Regions from separate parts of the Amycolatopsis sp. NPDC041971 genome, predicted to be linked through region 2. Evidence: riboswitches for the same ligand, from Rfam matches in the RefSeq annotation. Region 2 holds a riboswitch; each other region holds the start of a gene.
What was found. Region 2 has a riboswitch for S-adenosylmethionine ahead of ACZ6DT_RS23785 (aminotransferase class V-fold PLP-dependent enzyme). Riboswitches for the same ligand answer to the same signal wherever they lie in the genome.

Region 1 (4,204 bases), on a different contig from region 2:
AGGTCACCGACTGCGTAACCCCGTTGGAGGACGATCCCGTAGGTGACGTGGAACACCGCCGTGACCACGGCGGCGAACAGCCAAGTCCACTGTGGACGTTGCGGCGCCAGTGCCAGCGCGACCGCCATGACGGGCAAGAGAAGAATCGCGGAGAAGCTGTAATAAGCCCACACGAACCGGGCTCCGCCACGGCGGATCCGCTTGGCCGCCAGATTCCAGCCCGCGTGGATGACGGCGGCGATGATGACCAAGGACAGAGCGGTGGCGTTCACGGCGGACCTTTCCCGTTTTCCGCCCAAGCGGAAAACACCGGTCCTCCAGGCTTTTGTCCCGTCAGATGAACGGCGGCGCTTCCGGCTCCGCCGATGGTGCCGCTCGGACCTGTCCCTTCTGCCCTGATTGTGTGTTTCGCGGAACAGGCAGGCGGCGGAACCCTAGGCACTACGATCTTCACGGTACCGGAAGCACCCCTCCCCAGGTGGCCGCGAGCAGCCCCGGGGCGGCTGTTAAGCTTGCCTTTCACCGTCGTGTGGCATTCCGTCATGGAGGAAACCCGCGCCGCTCTCGCGAGCGCGCTGGGCCGGTCACAGCGCGGCGGCGAAACCACCGAGAGATGCAAGAGGAGCGCCCACGTGGCCAACATCAAGTCGCAGATCAAGCGCATCACCACCAACGAGAAGGCGCGTCAGCGCAACCAGGCGATCCGGTCCTCGGTGAAGACCGCGATCCGCAAGTTCCGCGAGGCCGCCGACGCCGGCGACAAGGCCAAGGCCCTGGAGCTGCAGAAGGACGCGGCCAAGAAGCTGGACAAGGCCGTCACCAAGGGCGTTCTCCACGCCAACCAGGCCGCCAACAAGAAGTCCGCGCTCGCGAAGCGCGCGAACTCTCTCTGATCGGCTTTCGAAGGGCCCCGGCGACGCGAGTCGCCGGGGCCCTTCGCCATGTTCAGCGGCTTGTGCCGTGGGCGTCGACGACTTCCAGGACGGCACGCTCCAACGCGTACTCGGGGTTGGCCGCGACCCCCTTGACCTCGGCGTTGAGCCGGGCGACCACCCGCATCGCGGTGGCGAGCCCGTCCTGACCCCAGCCGCGGGCCTGCCCCTGCGCCTTGCGTACCTTCCACGGCGGCATCCCCAGCTCGCCGGCCATCTGGTTCGGATTCCCGCGACCGGCACCCGACACCCGCGCGATCGTCCGGACCGCGTCGGCGAGAGCGTCGGCGACCAGCACGTGCGGCACGCCCAATTGCATCGCCCAGCGTAGCGACTCGAGCGCCGCGGCCTTGTCACCGGCGACGGCCTTCTCGGCGACGGCGAACCCGTTCACGTCCGCGCGGCCCCGGTGGTAGCGGCGGACCGCCTGCTCGTCGACCGTTCCGCCCGCGTCCGCGACGAGCTGGGTCGCGGCCGACGACAACTCCCGCAGATCCGAGCCGACGGCGTCGATCAGCGCGAGCACGGCCGCCCCGTCGATCTTCCCGCCGACCCGGCGGACCTCGTTGCGGACAAAGGATTCCCGCTCAGCGGCCTTGGTCAGTTTCGGGCACTCGACGACCTCCGCCCCAGCCTTCTTCAAGGCGGCGGGAAGTCCCTTCGCGGCTTTGCTCCGGCCGCCTCCGCTGTGCACGACGACGAGCACGATGCCATCGGCGGGCGCTTTGACGTAGGCCATCACCCCGTCGGCGAGCTCCTGCGAAATGTCGTGCGCGGATTCGAGGACGATCACCCTCTCTTCGGCGAACAGCGAAGGGCTCACCATCTCCGCGAGTGCCGGGACTGTGAGGTCCGACACCCGGATCCGGGTGAGATCCGCCGTCGGGTCGGCCGCTTTGGCCGCGTCCGAAGCGCTGCGGACCGCGCGTTCGATCAGCAGCTCTTCCTCACCGAGAACCAGGACCAGCGGCGATGGGGCGGAAGCTTGCGTCGTCACGGTGACGATCCTGCCACTCGTCCTCTCGTGTGCTTTGTCCGGTGATGTGTTCCGGGCACGGTGGCCTCACCTGAGCCTCATGTCGTACGGTGTTGGCGAGGCGACGCGATCACACGCGTGCCGACAATCGAATACCGCTCATCCAGAGGGGCAGAGGGAACGGCCCGACGAAGCCCCGGCAACCGGCGTCAGCCTGTCATTCCGCGATCGCGGGATAGCTGACGAACACGGTGCCAATTCCGGCCCGCCACGGCGGGGCAGATGAGGAAGGAACCTCGCGATGACCGCAACCCTCGGCACGACCTCCACCACCAAGACCCCGGATCTCGGACCGGCCGTCGAACTGGTGTCGAAGGAAGAGGGACACCGGCAGCCGCTCGCCCCCGAATTCGTTTCCGCCGAGGACTTCTCGCCGCTGGAAGTCGCTTACGACTTCGGCCGCGTGCGCCGCGAGGACATCGAAGCCGGACCGAAGAACATCTGGCGCTACAAGAAACTCCTTCCCGTTCCCTCGAACGTCGAAGAAATCCCCAACACCGAACCCGGCGCCACCCGGCTCATCCAGGCCGACAGGCTCGCGAAAGCCTTGGGTGCCAAGAAGGTCTGGGTCAAGGACGACACCGGCAACCCGACGCACTCGTTCAAGGACCGCGTGGTCGCTGTCGCGCTGGCCGCCGCCCGCGAATTCGGCTTCGACGTGCTCGCCTGTCCGTCGACCGGCAACCTGGCCAACGCCGTCGCCGCCGCGGCGGCCCGCGCCGGCTGGCGGTCGGTCGTGCTGATCCCGAAGACCCTCGAGCGCGCGAAGATCCTCACGACCGCCGTGTACGACGGCGACCTGATCGCGGTGGACGGCAACTACGACGACGTGAACCGGCTCGCCACCCAGCTCGCCGCCGAGCAGGAGAGCTGGGCGTTCGTCAACGTGAACGTCCGGCCCTACTACTCCGAAGGCTCCAAAACGCTGGCCTTCGAGGTCGCCGAACAGCTCGGCTGGCGGCTTCCCTCCCAGATCGTGGTGCCGATCGCCTCCGGTTCCCAGCTCACCAAGGTGGACAAGGGTTTCCGCGAGTTCGGGCAGCTCGGTCTCGTCGACGAGACGCCGTACAAGGTGTTCGGCGCGCAGGCCACCGGCTGCTCCCCTGTCTCGGCGGCCTTCCGCGCGGGCCACGACGTCGTCCAGCCGGTCAAGCCGGACACGATCGCCCGGTCGCTCGCGATCGGCAACCCTGCCGACGGCCCCTACGTCCTCGACGTGGTGAACCGCACCGGCGGCGCGATCGAAGACGTCACCGACGAAGAGGTCGTCGAGGGCATCCGGCTGCTCGCCCGCACCGAGGGCGTCTTCACCGAGACCGCCGGTGGTGTCACCGTCGCGACGGCCAAGAAGCTCATCGAGACCGGCAAGCTCAACCCGGACGAGGAGATCGTCCTGCTGATCACCGGCGACGGCCTGAAGACCCTCGACGCCGTCGAGGACAAGATCGGCCCGAAGGCCACCGTCAGCGCCTCGGCCGACGCGGTCCGCGAAGCACTCGGCATCTGAGTCCCCGCCCGGCCCGCCTCAAGAACGAGGCGGGCCGCGAGGCTCACCCCGGCGCAGCAACGCGAGTCCCCGCGCGTCGGCGACGACCGCGGTGTCGCCGTCTGTGTCCGTTCTGGCGATCGACGCACCGACGGCGGCCAGGTTGTCCAAAGTGGACTTGTTCGGATGGCCGTAGGTGTTTCCGGCACCGACACTCACCAACGCCACCCTCGGCGCGACGGCGTTGAGAAAATCCGGTGCCGTGTAACGACTTCCGTGATGCGGGACCTTCAGGATCTCGGCGTGCAGATCGGTACCCTCGGCCATCAGGTCGGTCTGCGCGGCGAGCTCGACGTCGCCCGTCAGCAGCAACCGGCCCGCCGGGGTCCCGGCGCGCAGGACGACCGAACCGTTGTTGATCACCGTGCCGTCCTGTTCGAGGACCGATCGCCGGGTGACATACCGAGGTCCCAGCACGTCCAGCGTCAGCCCCGGCCAGTCCAGCCGTTGCCCGATCCCCAGCTCCAGCAGGGGAATCCCGCGGCGTGCGGTTTCGTCCGCGACCTGCTGCCACGCCCAGGCGGGAGCCCTGCCAGGGCCGACGGCGACCGCACCGACCGACCTGCCCTCGAAGACGGATTCGAGGCCGCCGATGTGGTCGGCGTGCAGATGACTCAGCACGATCAACGGAACGCGATCCACGCCGAGCCTGCTCAGGCATTCGTCGACCGGCCCCGGTTCCGGCCCGGT
Region 2 (4,204 bases):
GGCCTCGCCGCGCTGGTGATGATCCTGTCCGAAGGTGGCCTCACCACCCGGTGGACGGCCGTGAAACCGTCGTTGGGCATCGGCATCGCACTGTCCACAGTGGCCGTCGTGGTGAGCATCGCGGTCACCGGCGCGGCCCTGCACTGGTTGCTGGGCCTGGACTGGCGGATGGCGTTGCTGTGGGGCGCGGTACTGGCCTCGACCGACGCCGCCGCGGTCTTCTCCGTGCTGAGATCGGCGGGCATCGGCAAACGGCTCGTCGGCGCGCTGGAGATCGAGTCGGGGATCAACGACGCCCCGGCCTACATCGCCGTCGTCGTCCTGGCCGAGGGGACGACCATCGACTGGTCGCTACCGCTGCTGGTGGTCTACGAACTCGGCGCCGGGCTGGTGATCGGCCTGGCCTTCGGCTGGGGCGGGGCGTTCGCGCTGCGCCGGGCGGCGCTTCCCGCCACCGGCCTTTATCCGCTGGCCACGGTCGCGGTCTGCGTCGTGGCGTACTCGAGCGGGCAGCTCGCCCACGCGTCGGGACTGCTCGCCACCTACGTCGCGGCCCTGGTGCTCGGGAACTCGAAGCTGCCGCACCGGTCGGACACACTGTCCTTCGCCGAGGGGCTCGGCTGGCTCGCGCAGATCGGGCTGTTCGTGCTGCTGGGCCTGTTCGCCTCGCCGAGCAGGATCCTCGAAAGCCTGGTTCAGGGCCTGGTCGCGGGTGCGGTCGTGCTGTTGCTCGCCCGTCCGTTGTCGGTGGTGCTCTCGGCGCTGCCGTTCAAGATCCCTTGGCGAGAACAGGTGTTCCTCTCCTGGGCGGGCTTGCGCGGGGCGGTCCCGATCGTGCTCGCGCTGATCCCCTTGTCGTCCGGGGTGCCCGGCGCGCAGGAACTGGTCGACGCGGTGTTCGTGCTGGTCATCGTGCTGACGTTGCTTCAGGGCGCGACCCTGACCCCGCTCGCCCGAGTGCTCGGACTCGCCCAGCACTCCGAAGCGCATGAGATCGAGGTCGACTCGGCGCCACTCGACGAGATGGGCGCGGAGCTGCTGCAGGTCCGTATCCACTCCGGCTCCAAGATGCACGGCGTCTACCTGGCCGAACTGCGGCTGCCGGTGGGGGCGACGATCAGCCTCCTCGTCCGCGACGGCACAGGCTTCACGCCCAACAAGGACACCCGGCTCCAGGAACGTGATCAGTTACTCGTCGTGACCACCGCCGAGGCCCGCGACGTGGCCGAACGACGCCTGCGGGCCGTCGACCGCGCTGGTCGCCTGGCCAGGTGGAAGGGCGAATCCGGCCAGTAGGTCACGATCGGCACCGGCTGTTCGTCGGTTGATCTCAGAAAGTTCTTCCTTTTCGTCCTCCTTTTGGATTACCTTCCCGGCAATCGACTCCATCGAATGGGTGAGTGTCGCGGGATAAGGAGTACGCAAGGTGACGAAACTTCCTGTGCGGTTCGCCGGTCTGGGGGTCACTGCTGCACTCGTCGGGGTGGTTCTCGCCGCGCCGACCGCAGCCGCGGCCGACGCGTTCCCGGCGTTCGGATTGCCCTTCGGTACGGGCCAGTCGGTCTACTCGGCGGGGATCCACTCGGACAACGGGACCTCCGGCGTGAAGAACGCCATCGACTTCAGCCCCGGCGACAGGACCGTTCGCGCCCCGCTGGCGGGCACGGTCCGGATCCAGCACTGCGACGGCGGCGACTGGGTGACCGTCGACCACGACGGCGGCCGGCGGACCGGGTACTACCACCTGGAAGGCATTTCGGTCACCGACGGCCAGAAGGTCGCTCCTGGCGACGCCCTCGGCCGGACCGGTAACGCGCTGCCCTGCGGTGGCAGCAGTACCGGCGCCCACGTGCACTTCACCCTCTGGACCCTGCCGACGGCCGCCGCGCGGGGCGGCGACTCGCGCGACTTCGGCGTCGGCGCGGGCAACTGGAACGGCATGTCCTACGACGAGGTCTCGACCAAGGTCGCGCAGGCCTACGGCGAGCCCATCGACGGCAAGACCTTCGGCGGCTGGCAGTTCACCGCGGGCACCGATCAGTACTCGGGGACCGCGACTGAGGTGTCCTCCCGCGCGACCGTCCCCCTGCCCGGCCGATTCCACGTCTGACCTCTCGCATTTAGTCCTCTGGATGCGGTACTTGCACGCGCATCTATCGCAACTAGAGGACTAAATGCGGGGGTTCTCTTCGGTTACGGAACGCGTGACCGGCGTCTCAACATGCGGACGAGGGGTGGCTCGATCGCCCGCCCATCCGCTAACTTCGTCCGTAGGTCACGAGTGTCAGCGTCAAGCCCCGGCTAGCTGACCGGCAACCCTCCTTCCGCGGTGGGGTGCCCCGGGTGAGGACCTGGCTCGTCGCGTGGTGCGACGGGCAAGCGCGGGATCCTCGCCGGGTCCCCTGGCCCGGAGGATGACGATGACACTCGCTCTCGAACGCACGAACACCCCCGCCGCTGTCGCGGAAACCGTGGCCACGCATGAAATCCCGACGGTCGCGTGCGCCGATCTGCGGGTTCCGCTGGTGACCGGTGGCGAGATCGGATACGCGAACCTCGACCACGCGGCGAGCGCTCCCTGTCTGGACAAGGTGCGGGCCGCGGTCGACGAATTCCTGCCCTGGTACGCCAGCGTGCACCGCGGGGCCGGGTTCGCGTCGCAGGTCTCCACCAAGCTTTACGAGCGCACGCGGGGAATCCTGCGGAACTTCGTCGACGCGCGGTCGACCGACGCCGTCGTGTTCACCCGCAACACCACCGATTCCTTCAACCTTCTCGCGCGCAGCCTGCCGAAGCACACGTCGGTCGTCGTGTTCGACACCGACCACCACGCCGCGCTGCTGCCATGGAGGGGCCCGAACGTCCGCCGGGTCCAGACCCCTCGCACCCGCCTCGCCGCGGTGTCCGCTGTGGACGAAGCGCTCGCGGACTGCCCGCAGGGCCCGCGGCTGGTCGTCATCACCGGCGCGTCCAACGTGACCGGGGAACTGTTGCCGGTCAAGGAGATCACCGCGGTCGCGCGGCGGCACGGCGCCCGGATCGCGCTCGACGCGGCGCAGCTCGCGCCCCATCGCAAGATCTCCGTGCGCGAACTTGACGTCGACTACGTCGCGCTGTCGGGCCACAAGCTGTACGCGCCTTTCGGGGCCGGCGCGCTGATCGGCCGCGCCGACTGGCTGCGCGCCGCTCAGCCGTACCTCGCCGGTGGCGGCGCGACGAAGCTCGTCAACCGTGACTCCGAAAACCTCGGCGTGGTCTGGAATTCCGGCCCCGAGCGGCACGAAGCCGGTTCTCCCAACACCGTCGGCGTCCACGCGCTCGGTGTCGCCTGCGAGACACTGGCTGAGAACTGGGACGCGATCGTCGCTCACGAAGACGAACTGCTGGCGCGGCTGCGTCGCGGTCTCGCCGCCGTTCCCGGATTCGCCGAACTGCGGCTGTTCGACGCTCCGGTCGACAGGGTCGGCACGCTCAGCTTCGTCGTCGACGGCTTCGACCCGGGCTGGCTCGCCGCCGTCCTTTCGGCGGAGTACGGCATCGGCGTGCGGGACGGCGCGTTCTGCGCGCACATCGCGACCAAACGGCTGATCTCCGCAGCCGGTTCGACCGGACAGCAGGCAGTCCGGGTCAGCCTCGGCCTCGGTAGCACCACCGAACATGTGGACCGCCTCGTGCTGGCGCTGCGTCAGATCGTCGCCCGCGGCGCGCGCTGGCAGTACGAGAAGCCCGAGGGCCGCTGGGTGCCGGAGAACGATCCGCGGGAGCTTCCCCCGTTCTGCGCCTGACCCACTACCCTCACCCCGCATGGGGAACGAACGACCGCGTTACTGGTTTCCGCTGGCGTTGCTGGGATTCGCCCAGCTGGTGGTGGTGGCCGTGGCCTTCGGCGGACCGTGGTCCGGGGGCTGGTTCGCCTACGCGCCTGGTACAGACCAGCGGCATTCCTACGGATATGTGGGCTTCTCTGGGGTCGAGATGAGCCGCGAGTACGCGACCACGCTGGACATGTCGTTCTCCGGCGTCGGCCGGAACGACGGCTGGCTGTTCGCCGTCCTCGCGGTCTATCTCGGCACGGTGTTGTTCTATGCCTTCCGGGCGAAGACCGTGCGGTGGTGGAAGGTCGCCGCGATCGCGCTCGGCGGACTGGTCGCCATCGTGCTGGCTGATCTGGTCGGCTACTGGGAATTCGACATGGACGGCGACA
Region 3 (4,204 bases), on a different contig from region 2:
AAACACCGTCGAGCAGCGGGCGCACCCCGAAGGACTTGCTCACCGACTCCAGGTTGACCAAGTTGGCCATGCCTCAGCCGATCCTTTCCACAAAGCTTGCAACACAACGAATTAGTCGATGTCCATTCCGGACACCCTCATGCGTGCACCCGAGGCGGCGCCGGCCGCGGCGCGTCATCCCCGCCGACCGGCCGGGCTCCGGGGACCGGCCCGTGCGCGACACGCACCGTGCGACAGACCCCCGCACCGGACAGTTCCGCGGCGATCTCGACGGCCGACTGCGCGTCCGCGCACAGGAAGGCGCAGGTCGGCCCGGATCCGGACACGGTGCCGGCGAGCGCGCCCGCGTTGACCCCGGCCCGCAACGTGCGCCGTAGTCCCGGACGCAACGAGACAGCGGCCGCCTGCAGGTCATTGCCGAGAAGCAGCGCCAGCTGCCGCGGATCACCGGACGCCAGCGCCTCGACCACCGGAGTGTGCGAACCGATCCGCGGCGGGCTGCCCTCTTCACGCAACCTGTCCAGTTCGCCGAACACCCGTGGAGTCGAAAGACCACGCTGGTCGAAGGCCAGAACCCAGTGGAACGTGTGCCGCGACAAGACCGGCACCAGCTCCTCGCCTCGGCCGGTACCCAACGCGGTTCCACCGTAGAGCGCGAAAGGAACGTCACTGCCGAGCTTCGCGGCGATACCCGCCAGCTCGTCGCGGGAGATGTCGAGCTTCCAAAGCGACGCGAGGCCCACCAGGGTCGCGGCCGCGTCGGCGCTGCCACCGGCCATCCCGCCCGCGACCGGAATGCCTTTGCGCAGCACCACTCGGACCTTGGATTCGCCGTCCGCCTTGCCGACGTGCGCGGCCAGTGCCTGTGCCGCCTTCCAGGCGAGGTTGTTGGCCCCTGTCGGCACAACGCCTTCACCTTCGCCGTAGACCTCGACGCCGGGGTCTTCAGTGACCGCGACGGTCACCTCGTCGGTCAGGGAAAGCGCGTGGAACACGGTCACCAGCTCGTGGTAGCCATCCGGGCGTACGTCACCGACCGAGAGGTGCAGGTTGACCTTGGCGGGGACCCTGACGGTCACTGGGGGCGGTACGACGGCGAGCACCAGTCAAGACTACGTGGCCGCTTCACTTGTGCTGTCACCAGGAGAAAAGAGAACAGGACGAGGCAAGCACGAAACGGGCCGCCCGGACAGGTTTCGTCCTGAGCGGCCCGTTCGCGGAGGAATCAGGCGGCGACGCCCTGCGGTCCGCGGACCGGGTGGGTCACGTGGCCGCCGCGTTCGGCGATCCAGGCGAGCGCGGCGTCCGCGCGCTCACCACGCACACCGAGGCGGAACCGGCCGACCGGCGTGTCACCGATCCGGGTCAGACCGCCGCCGATGGTGGCAAGTTCGACGTCGAAACGACCGGCGGCTTCCGGCAGCAGCGCACCGACCGAAGCGAAGCCGACGAGCACGACGTCCACCGCGCGGTCGTACTTCGAGGCCTGCGCCCGCCCGGTCTCGATCGCGGGAAGGAGCGCCTGTGCGGTCCGGCTGTTCGGGTCGGAGACCAAGTCGAGCACGGTTCCCCGTTCGATGATCGCCCCGGCCTCCAGGACCGCGACGTCGTCACAGACACGGCGGACCACGCCGGCGTCGGGAGTGGTGAGCAATACGGTGACTCCGAGCTCGGCACGCGCACGATCGAGCACGGTCAGAACCGCGCCGGACTCCTCGGGCTGCACACCCGCGGTCGGGTCGTCGGCCAAGAGCACGGAGGGCCCGGCGGCGAGAGCCTTGGCGATGGCCACCCGCCGCAACTGCCCCTCGGTCAGGTCGCCCGGCCGCTGTCCCGCCCGGGGGGTGAGCCCGACCAGGTCGAGCAGGTTGCCGACCCGATTGCGGCGCTGTGGCCCGTCGAGGCCCAGCTGTTCGAGCGGCGAAGCGATGTTGCCGGCGATGGTGCGCTCGGCGAGCAATTCCGGTTTGGTGCTTACGACACCGACCTGGCGGCGGATCTCGCGCAGACGACGGCCGTCGAGAGTTCCGGTGTTGAGGCCGTCGAGCCGGACGACCCCGCGGTCGGGGCGCTCCTGAAGGCCGATGCAGCGAGCGAGGGTCGACTTGCCGGAGCCGGCCGGACCCACGACTCCGAAAAGCGAGCCCGCTTGGATGTCCACGCTCACATCACGCAGGGCGACGACGGGATTTCCGTTGAGGGGAAAGGATTTGGACAGGTTTTCGACAGTGATCACGAAGGGCTCCATGCACATGGGGCGCTGCTTCTTTCGAGCGCGCCGACCGTCACCGAGTAACCGTCCGGAACGGACGGATTCAGAGATAAGGGGAAGGACTCAGGCAGTAACGGTGGAGCGTCGACACGCACTTACCGTGCGGCGACCTTCATCGACGACACGTCGCCTGGTCAGCAGGAGCGGGTGGGTGACCCTGTTCATTAGGCACAGCCTCCATCGGTCCTGGCTGTAGCACCTGCCCTGTGGAGGGTGGTTGCTGCGACTTCGGCGAGCCAGGTCTCTCAGTCGCTCGGGATGGTTCACTGAGTAAAACCGATCCCACTGGATGAAAGCAAGCGCGTAGGCGCAGATCACACGTCTGGTCGCGTCCATCATACAGGATGCGGGGTCCATATTCTGAGACAGAGTGAGACGTCCGTAGACCGCGACAGGGGCGCTGCCTGCCAAGACGGGTCCGGCGCAGGCAAATCGAGAAGAGGACTTACGCACTCGTGCTGACCTTGACCAGCTCAGGTCCGCGCGGTGCCGGTCACACCTGCCGCAGCCGTCAGCCGGCCGCCGTGGCGATCCGAGCGAACTGGTGGACATCCAGCTGCTCGCCGCGGGTCTTGGGGTCGATCCCCGCCTTTTCGAGCAACTCCCCCGCGCGTTCGGCGGAACCGGCCCATGACGCCAATGCGGCACGCAAAGTCTTCCGCCGTTGCGAGAAGGCGGCGTCCACCACCGCGAACAGCCGCTCCCGGTCGACGGACGACACCACTTCGCCCCGCTCGAAAGCGACCAGTGCGGAGTCCACATTCGGAACCGGCCAGAACACCGCGCGAGGCACCGCGGCGACCTTGCGCGTCTTCCCGTACCACGCCAGTTTGACGCTGGGCACGCCGTAAGTCCGGCTTCCCGGGCCTGCCGCCATTCGGTCCGCGACCTCGGTCTGGACCATCACGAGACCGCTGGTCAGCGACGGTAACTCGGCGAGCAGGTGAAGCACGACGGGAACCGCGACGTTGTACGGCAGATTCGCGACGAGCGCGGTCGGCTGTGCGGGCAGGTCGTCCGCCGTGATCCGCAAAGCGTCCGCACCGACCACCTTCAGCCTTTCGGCCCCGCCTCGTTCGGCCACGGTGTCCGGCAGCCGCCCCGCCAGCACGGGATCGATCTCGACCGCGACGACCTCGGCACCGGTCGCGAGCAGGCCGAGGGTCAGCGAGCCGAGGCCCGGCCCGACTTCCAGCACGACGTCACCTTCGCCGACCCCGGAAAGATCGACGATGCGGCGCACCGTGTTGGGATCGTGCACGAAGTTCTGGCCGAGCTTCTTGGTCGGACGTACGTCCAGCTCGGCCGCAAGCGCCCTGATCTCCGCAGGGCCGAGCAGTTCAGTCACCCGACGATCGTAGTCAGCCGCGGCAAGCCACGATTGGCCGGTGGACGACGTCGTACTCGAAGGTGACAAAGTCCGGCTGCGTGGCTGGCGGCCGTCCGATCTCCGATCACTCGAAGACCTGCTCGATCCCGCGCGACCTTGGCACAAGACCAACGGGCCCTACTTCGGCACCCCGACCGCGGCGGCCGCCGAATCCACGGCGATCGAACTTACCGCCGCCAAGGCCGAAGGGCCCGATCCCCGCGCCAGCCTCGCCGTGTGCGATGTGGGCGGCGGCAGGGTGATCGGCCGGGTCAGCTGGTACTGGGAAAGCAGGCAGACCGACTGGCGCCGGATGGGGCTGGTCATCTACGACGAGCAGTACTGGGGCGGCGGATTCGGCACCGAGGCCTTGCGCTTGTGGACGACTTACTTGTTCTCCCGCACCGACGCGCTGCGCTTGGACTTCGCGACGTTCTCGGGCAACCCGGGAATGATCGCCGTCGGACGGCGGCTGGGTTTCGTTGAAGAAGGCCGGTTCCGGCGCGCCCGACGCTGGTCCGGCGGCGTGCACGACGCCGTCGTCTACGGGGTGCTCCGCGAGG

Region 1: it holds a riboswitch for S-adenosylmethionine, as region 2 does, so the genes downstream of both, thrC (threonine synthase) here and ACZ6DT_RS23785 (aminotransferase class V-fold PLP-dependent enzyme) in region 2, are expected to answer to the same signal.
Region 3: it holds a riboswitch for S-adenosylmethionine, as region 2 does, so the genes downstream of both, ACZ6DT_RS21720 (methionine ABC transporter ATP-binding protein) here and ACZ6DT_RS23785 (aminotransferase class V-fold PLP-dependent enzyme) in region 2, are expected to answer to the same signal.

The regions. Positions count from the first base shown of each region.
Region 1 is NZ_JBVJCE010000016.1:62,801-67,004, reverse strand. Features, by position in the region: gene ACZ6DT_RS28250 (EamA family transporter) at 1-272, opposite strand, end outside; gene rpsT (30S ribosomal protein S20) at 633-893, shown strand; gene holA (DNA polymerase III subunit delta) at 946-1,929, opposite strand; SAM riboswitch class I at 2,065-2,197, shown strand; gene thrC (threonine synthase) at 2,210-3,475, shown strand; gene ACZ6DT_RS28230 (ComEC/Rec2 family competence protein) at 3,494-4,204, opposite strand, start outside.
Region 2 is NZ_JBVJCE010000012.1:169,787-173,990, forward strand. Features, by position in the region: gene ACZ6DT_RS23775 (potassium/proton antiporter) at 1-1,296, shown strand, start outside; gene ACZ6DT_RS23780 (M23 family metallopeptidase) at 1,427-2,110, shown strand; SAM riboswitch class IV at 2,274-2,388, shown strand; gene ACZ6DT_RS23785 (aminotransferase class V-fold PLP-dependent enzyme) at 2,421-3,785, shown strand; gene ACZ6DT_RS23790 (hypothetical protein) at 3,805-4,204, shown strand, end outside.
Region 3 is NZ_JBVJCE010000011.1:39,204-43,407, forward strand. Features, by position in the region: gene ACZ6DT_RS21710 (ABC-F family ATP-binding cassette domain-containing protein) at 1-70, opposite strand, end outside; gene ACZ6DT_RS21715 (4-(cytidine 5'-diphospho)-2-C-methyl-D-erythritol kinase) at 138-1,103, opposite strand; gene ACZ6DT_RS21720 (methionine ABC transporter ATP-binding protein) at 1,226-2,236, opposite strand; SAM riboswitch class I at 2,447-2,537, opposite strand; gene rsmA (16S rRNA (adenine(1518)-N(6)/adenine(1519)-N(6))-dimethyltransferase RsmA) at 2,784-3,620, opposite strand; gene ACZ6DT_RS21730 (GNAT family N-acetyltransferase) at 3,661-4,204, shown strand, end outside.